2 linked regions of the Desulforamulus hydrothermalis Lam5 = DSM 18033 genome follow. The protein of the gene in region 1 binds, or shares a complex with, the protein of each later gene. Links are inferred from orthologs where the notes say so. Each region holds a gene or a part of one and is shown in the gene's direction. Other genes may lie near its edges. The genes, in order: secY and secG.

Evidence for each region.
Region 2: the proteins of secY (region 1) and secG are in contact, whole or in part, in a crystal structure (PDB 5AWW), measured with the Thermus thermophilus proteins. The link is inferred for Desulforamulus hydrothermalis Lam5 = DSM 18033 from one-to-one orthologs. Residues at the interface, in WP_096411648.1 of Thermus thermophilus: Leu14, Gln16, Arg17, Phe20, Ile34, Pro35, Pro37, Ile72, Arg108, Arg109, Asn112, Gln113, Arg116, Ile117, Ile120, Pro145, Gly146, Trp147, Phe152, Phe155, Val156, Val159, Thr160, Val162, Ala163, Gly164, Ala166, Leu167, Trp170, Glu173; in WP_223903268.1 of Thermus thermophilus: Tyr5, Ile9, Tyr12, Leu13, Ala16, Leu19, Val20, Val23, Leu24, Gln26, Glu27, Pro28, Gln30, Gly31, Ala32, Asp34, Leu35, Met36, Gly37, Gly38, Ser39, Ala40, Asp41, Leu42, Phe43, Ala45, Arg46, Val48, Tyr53, Thr56.

The regions. Positions count from the first base shown.
Region 1 is NZ_CAOS01000007.1:53,033-56,335, forward strand. The notes cover bases 310-3,291. They hold secY (preprotein translocase subunit SecY), read left to right. Parts: upstream 310-1,161; coding sequence 1,162-2,421; downstream 2,422-3,291. Other genes in these bases: rpsE (30S ribosomal protein S5), read left to right, coding at 310-513; rpmD (50S ribosomal protein L30), read left to right, coding at 525-704; rplO (50S ribosomal protein L15), read left to right, coding at 719-1,159; map (type I methionyl aminopeptidase), read left to right, coding at 2,435-3,181; DESHY_RS04925 (KOW domain-containing RNA-binding protein), read left to right, coding at 3,211-3,291. In the rest of the region: more of rpsE, read left to right, coding at 13-309; more of DESHY_RS04925, read left to right, coding at 3,292-3,303. UniProt on the Bacillus subtilis protein: The central subunit of the protein translocation channel SecYEG. Consists of two halves formed by TMs 1-5 and 6-10.
Region 2 is NZ_CAOS01000003.1:550,250-553,414, reverse strand. Bases 87-2,930 are described here. They hold secG (preprotein translocase subunit SecG), read left to right. Parts: upstream 87-1,315; coding sequence 1,316-1,546; downstream 1,547-2,930. Other genes in these bases: DESHY_RS03590 (sodium-translocating pyrophosphatase), read left to right, coding at 1,606-2,930; eno (phosphopyruvate hydratase), read left to right, coding at 87-1,143. Also shown: more of eno, read left to right, coding at 1-86; more of DESHY_RS03590, read left to right, coding at 2,931-3,165. UniProt on the Bacillus subtilis protein: Involved in protein export. Participates in an early event of protein translocation.

The DNA.
Region 1 (3,303 bases):
AAGCAACGACTCATGGCAAGAATTGACGCCAGCAAGTTGGAACTAACCGAGAAGGTTGTGTATATAAACCGTGTAGCCAAAGTTGTAAAGGGCGGCCGGCGCTTTAGCTTTTCCGCCCTGGTAGTGGTCGGCGACGGCAACGGCCATGTGGGAGCCGGCTTAGGGAAGGCGGCAGAAGTTCCCGAAGCCATCCGCAAGGGTGTTGAAGATGCCAAGAAAAATCTGATTAAAGTGCCCTTACATGGCACAACCATTACGCACGAAGTAGTGGGCCATTTTGGCGCCGGCAAAGTTTTAATGAAGCCTGCCGCCAAAGGTACCGGAGTTATTGCCGGCGGCCCTGTGCGGGCAATTTTGGAACTGGCCGGGATTCGGGATATTTTAACCAAATCCCTGGGCTCCAACAATGCCAACAACATGGTTAACGCTACTATGGACGGTCTTAAAAAACTTAAGACCCCTGAAGAAGTAGCCCGCTTACGTGGCAAAACAGTGGAAGAATTGTTAGGTTAGGGGGACGGACAATGGCCAAGCTGAAAATCACACTGGTACGCAGTCTTATCGGCAGGCCGGAGGCACAGCGGAAAATTGTCCGCGCCCTTGGCTTGGGTAAGACCAATAGTGTAGTGGAAAAAAGTGATTCTCCCGCCATCAGGGGAATGATCAATAAAGTTGCTCACCTGGTTAAGGTTGAGGAAGCCTAAAGGAGGTGTACCGGTTGAATCTCCACGAATTAAGACCAGCCCCCGGAGCGAGAAGAAAAGCAACCCGCAAGGGCCAGGGTATCGGTTCCGGTTTAGGTAAAACCGCCGGCAGAGGACATAAAGGTCAAAAGGCAAGATCCGGCGGCGGTGTACGCCCTGGTTTTGAAGGCGGTCAAATGCCTTTGCAGCGCCGGTTCCCTAAACGGGGCTTCACCAATATCTTTAAAAAGAAAATCACTGCCATTAATGTGGATGCCCTCAATGTGTTTGAATCCGGCACAGAGGTAACCCCTGAGAAATTACTGGAAGCAGGTGTGATCAAGAAAATCGGCGACGGTGTAAAAATTCTGGGTGACGGCAACCTGGAAAAAGCTTTAACCGTGAAGGTGCACGCCTTTAGCCAAACGGCTGCTGAAAAGATAGCAGCTGCCGGCGGAAAAGCCGAGGTGATCTAAGGTTGTTAGATAACCTGAAAACCGCTTTTAAACTGGACGAACTGCGCAGCAAGCTGCTGTTTACCTTAGCCATGCTGTTCTTGTTCCGGGTGGGCGCCCACATCCCGGTGCCCGGCATTAACCCGGCTGCTTTTGCAGATCTGCTGACCAAGGGACAATTGCTGGGTTTCTTTGATGTCATTTCCGGGGGTGCCTTTAAAAATGCCAGTATTTTTGCCATGAGCATTACCCCCTACATTAACGCCTCTATTATTATGCAGCTGTTAACGGTGGTAATACCGCACCTGGAAAGGTTGGCCAAGGAAGGCGAGGAAGGACGCAAGAAAATCACCCAGTACACCCGCTATTTTACGGCCGTACTGGCCTTTATCCAGGCCATCGGTATGTCGGTGGCGCTTAAAGGGGCACTGGTTAATCCCACCGTATTAAACTACCTGCTGGTGGCTATCACATTTACAGCAGGGACGGTATTACTGATGTGGATTGGCGAGCAGATTACCGAAAAAGGCATTGGCAACGGTATTTCCCTGTTGATTTTTGCAGGTATTGTATCCCGTATTCCGGCAGCCCTTGTGAGCATCGGCCAGTATCTGCAGGCCGGCACAATTAACATCCTGAGCGTTCTGGTTCTGGTTGTTATCGGCGCCCTGGTGATTGCTGCGGTTGTGGCTGTGCAGGAAGGCCAGCGCCGTATCCCTGTACAATACGCCAAGCGTGTTGTGGGGCGTCGGGTTTACGGCGGTCAAACTTCTCACCTGCCCTTAAAAGTGAACCAGGCCGGCGTGATCCCCATCATCTTTGCCTCGTCACTTTTAATGTTCCCGGGTCAGATTGCTTCCTGGTTTGCCGGCAATGCCGTAGCAGACTGGTACCTCAAGTGGTTTGCCTGGGGGGGCGTACTGAACAGCATTCTTTATGCCATGCTGATCATTGGCTTCACATATTTCTACACAGCGGTGATTATGAACCCGCTGGATATGGCGGAAAACATTAAAAAGTATGGTGGCTTTATTCCCGGTCTGCGTCCGGGCCGTTCTACCGCCGAATATATCAGTAAAATCATGAGCAGGATTACACTGGCGGGCGCTGTTTTCCTGGCTGTTATCGCCATCCTGCCCAACATCATACTTACCTTAACCCGGATTCCCAACGTATACTTTGGCGGCACCGCTCTCTTAATCGTGGTGGGTGTTGCTTTAGATACGATGAAGCAGATTGAGTCGCACCTGCTGATGCGGAGTTACCAGGGATTCCTGAAGTAGCAGGTGGGATTCTATGATTACCATTAAGAATGAGCGAGAGTTAAACTACATGCGGGATGCAGGGCGGGTGGTGGCGCAAACCTTTGTCGAAATTAAGGACATGGTAAAGCCCGGCGTTACCACCAAAGAACTTGATTTAAAGGCTGAAGATTTTATTATCAGCAAGGGTGCTAAACCGGCTTTTAAAGGGTACGGCGGTTTCCCGGCAACCTTGTGCACCTCGGTTAATGAACAGGTGGTGCACGGCATCCCCGGTTTAAGAAAACTGGAAAATGGGGATATTATTAGCATTGACTGTGGTGCGGTAATTAACGGTTTTGTCGGCGACAGCGCCATTACCCTCCCGGTTGGCGAAATCAGCCAGCAAGCCTGGGATTTATTAAAAGTCACCGAGCAATCCCTGTATGCCGGCATTGCTCAAGCAGTGGAGGGGAACCGCCTGACAGATGTATCCCATGCCATCCAGCAATGGGTGGAAAAGCATAATATGTCAGTTGTTCGGGATTATGTAGGGCACGGTATCGGATCTAAAATACATGAAGACCCTCAGATACCCAATTTTGGACCTCCCGGCCGGGGCCCCCGGCTGAAAAAAGGCATGACGTTAGCCATTGAGCCAATGGTTAACCTGGGCACCTTTGAGGTGCGCACGCTGCCGGACAACTGGACGGTTGTGACACTGGACGGTAAGTTGTCGGCCCACTTTGAACACACAATAGCCATAACCGATGATACACCAGAAATTCTTACAAAGATTTAAGTGGCCAGGAACACAGAGAGGTGTTGAAAGTGCAAGGTTTGGTTGGTGAAGTGAGGCCCGGGCAGCTGGTAAGTTCGACCCAGGGGCGTGACGCAGGAAGGTACTACCTGGTTGTGCATCAG
Region 2 (3,165 bases), on another replicon or contig:
GTAGAACTGCGGGACGGCGACCAGGGCCGCTACCTGGGCAAAGGCGTCAGCCAGGCCGTAGACAACGTCAACGAAATCATCGGGCCGGAACTGATCGGCCTGGACGTTACCGACCAGGCAGGCATTGACCGGCTAATGACAGAACTGGACGGCACCCCCAACAAAAGCAAACTGGGGGCCAACGCCATCCTGGGCGTCTCCCTGGCCGTAGCCCGGGCAGCCGCCAACTACAGCGGGCTGCCCCTCTACCAGTACATCGGAGGCGTTAACGCCCGGGAACTGCCGGTACCCATGATGAACATATTAAACGGCGGGGTCCATGCCGACAACAACGTCGACATTCAGGAATTCATGATCCTGCCGGTGGGTGCCGACAGCTTCTCGGAAGGGCTGCGCATGGGGGCGGAAATCTTCCACCGCCTGAAAAGCGTACTGAAAGGCCGCGGCCTTAACACCGCCGTGGGAGACGAAGGCGGCTTTGCCCCCAACCTCAAGAGCAACGAAGAAGCCCTGGCAGTAATCATGGAAGCCATCGAAAAAGCGGGCTACAAACCCGGGCAAGACATCCTCCTGGGCCTTGATGTAGCGGCCACCGAACTGTACAAAGACGGCAAATACATCCTGGAGGGCGAAGGAGTCACCTATACCTCCGACCAAATGATCGACTTCTACCGGAGACTGACAGACAAATACCCCATCATCAGCATAGAAGACGGGCTGGCGGAAGACGACTGGGAGGGCTGGGCCAAACTGACCGGCGCCCTGGGGCAGCAAATCCAACTGGTGGGTGACGACCTGTTTGTCACCAACACCGAGCGCCTGGCCAAAGGCATTAAAGCCGGGGTGGCCAACTCTGTTTTAATTAAAGTTAATCAGATCGGCACCTTAAGCGAAACCCTGGATGCCATCGAAACAGCCAAGCGGGCCGGCTATACCGCAGTGGTTTCCCACCGTTCCGGCGAAACAGACGACACCACCATAGCCGACCTGGCGGTGGCGGTCAATGCCGGGCAGATCAAAACCGGCGCCCCTTCCCGCACCGACCGGGTGGCCAAATACAACCAGCTGCTGCGCATTGAGGGAGAGCTGGGCCAACTGGCCAGGTACCGGGGCCGGGAGGTATTTTATAACCTGCGGGGTTAGAGTTTGTTAACATAATCACAAAATAGCCGTCAGACAAAGCCAGGGTTTACCTGAGTAAACCTTGGCTGCCTATTTTTACATGAATACAGATTGTCACATATTTCACGTTGTGCTATAATTACTAAGTATACAAGTCTGTTATTGTCATAAATTTTCAAAAGGAGGTGGGGTTTTGTTAAAGGGTTTTGTGACTGCCATTCATGTACTTATTGCACTATCATTAATAGCAACCGTCTTGCTGCAGTCTGGTAAAAGTGCCGGCTTGTCCGGTTCGATTGCCGGTGGTGCCGAGGCAATATTCGGAGGAAAGAAAAAGGGTTTAGATGAAAAACTCGGCAGGCTCACGGCCTTCATTGCTGTTGCCTTTGGTTTGACTTCCATGATTTTAGTGGTAATGAAGTAGGTGTGATTTGATTTTATTTTATTTGGGACAAGGAGGGTAACTTTCAAGTGGAACAAAACATGATGCTCGCTTATTACGCTGCGGGTGCCGGTGCGCTGGCTCTTGTGTTTGCCCTGTTTACGCTGGCCAGCATCCTGAAAGAAGACATGGGCACACCCAAAATGCGTGAAATCTCCGAAGCTGTGCACGAAGGTGCCATGGCTTACTTAAACCGCCAGTACAAAACTCTGATTCCTTTTGCTCTCATTATTTTTGTTCTTCTCTGGGCTGCTCAGTATTTTGTTGAACAACAACCCGGCAGCCACCTGCCGGTAGGTCCTGCCTCCGCTATTTCCTTCCTGGTAGGTGCCGTTTTATCTGCCGTTGCCGGTTACCTGGGCATGACCTCCACCACCAAGTCCAACGCCCGTACTGCTGAGGCGGCCCGCAGCCACGGCCTGGCCAAGGCCCTCAACGTATCCTTCCGTGCCGGTGCTGTAATGGGTCTGTCGGTTGCCGGTCTGGGTCTGCTGGGCGTTTCCGTGCTGTACATTATTTTCGGCAACCCGCTGATTATCAACTCCTTTGCTTTCGGTGCTTCCGCCATTGCATTCTTCGCCCGTGTCGGCGGCGGTATCTACACCAAAGCTGCTGACGTAGGTGCTGACCTGGTAGGTAAAGTAGAAGCCGGTATCCCCGAGGATGACCCCCGTAACCCTGCGGTTATTGCTGACAACGTCGGTGACAACGTCGGTGACACCGCCGGTATGGGTGCCGACCTGTTTGAATCCTATGCTGCCACCACCATCGCAGCTATGCTGATCGGTAACACCCTGTTTGGTTTCCCCGGCATTATCTTCCCGCTGTTAGTAGGCGCTATCGGTATTATCGCTGCCATTATCGGTACCTTCTTTGTACGCACCAGTGAAGACGGCAACCCGCAGGCTGCCCTGAACGTAGGTCTCTGGGTAACCAACATCTTAACCGCTGCCGGTACCTTCTTCCTGGCGAAAGTTACCTTCATCGGTGAAACCGCTTCCATCGCCACCGGCGTATTTATGGCTGTTTTAGCCGGCTTGATTGTTAACGTAGCAGTAGGTTACTTAACTGAGCTGTATACCGGTACCGGCAAAGCTTCCGTTACCCGTATTGCTGAGGCTTCCAAGTCCGGTCCGGCTACCAACGTTATCCACGGTCTGGCTGTTGGTATGGAATCCACCTTCATTCCCATGCTGGTGTTTGCCGGCGCAATCTTCTTTGCCTTCTGGGCAGTAGGTTCTGCCGCTCCTGCTGATAAGGCAGCCGAGTGGGCCATCTACGGTATTGCGATGGCTGCTATGGGTATGCTGTCCTCCGCCGGTATGGTTGTTGCCATGGACTCCTTCGGTCCGGTGGCTGACAACGCCGGTGGTATCGCCGAAATGGCTGAACTGCCGCCGGAAGTTCGTGTTAAGACCGACAAACTGGACGCTGTAGGTAACACCACCGCCGCTATCGCCAAGGGCTTTGCCATCGGTTCTGCTGCCCTGACCGCATTGGCTCTGTTCAGCGCTTACGTTGACGGCGTTAAGCACAAGTTTGGTTTAGAAGAATTCGTTGTGAACATGACCGAACCCATGGTACTGGTTGGTATCTTCATT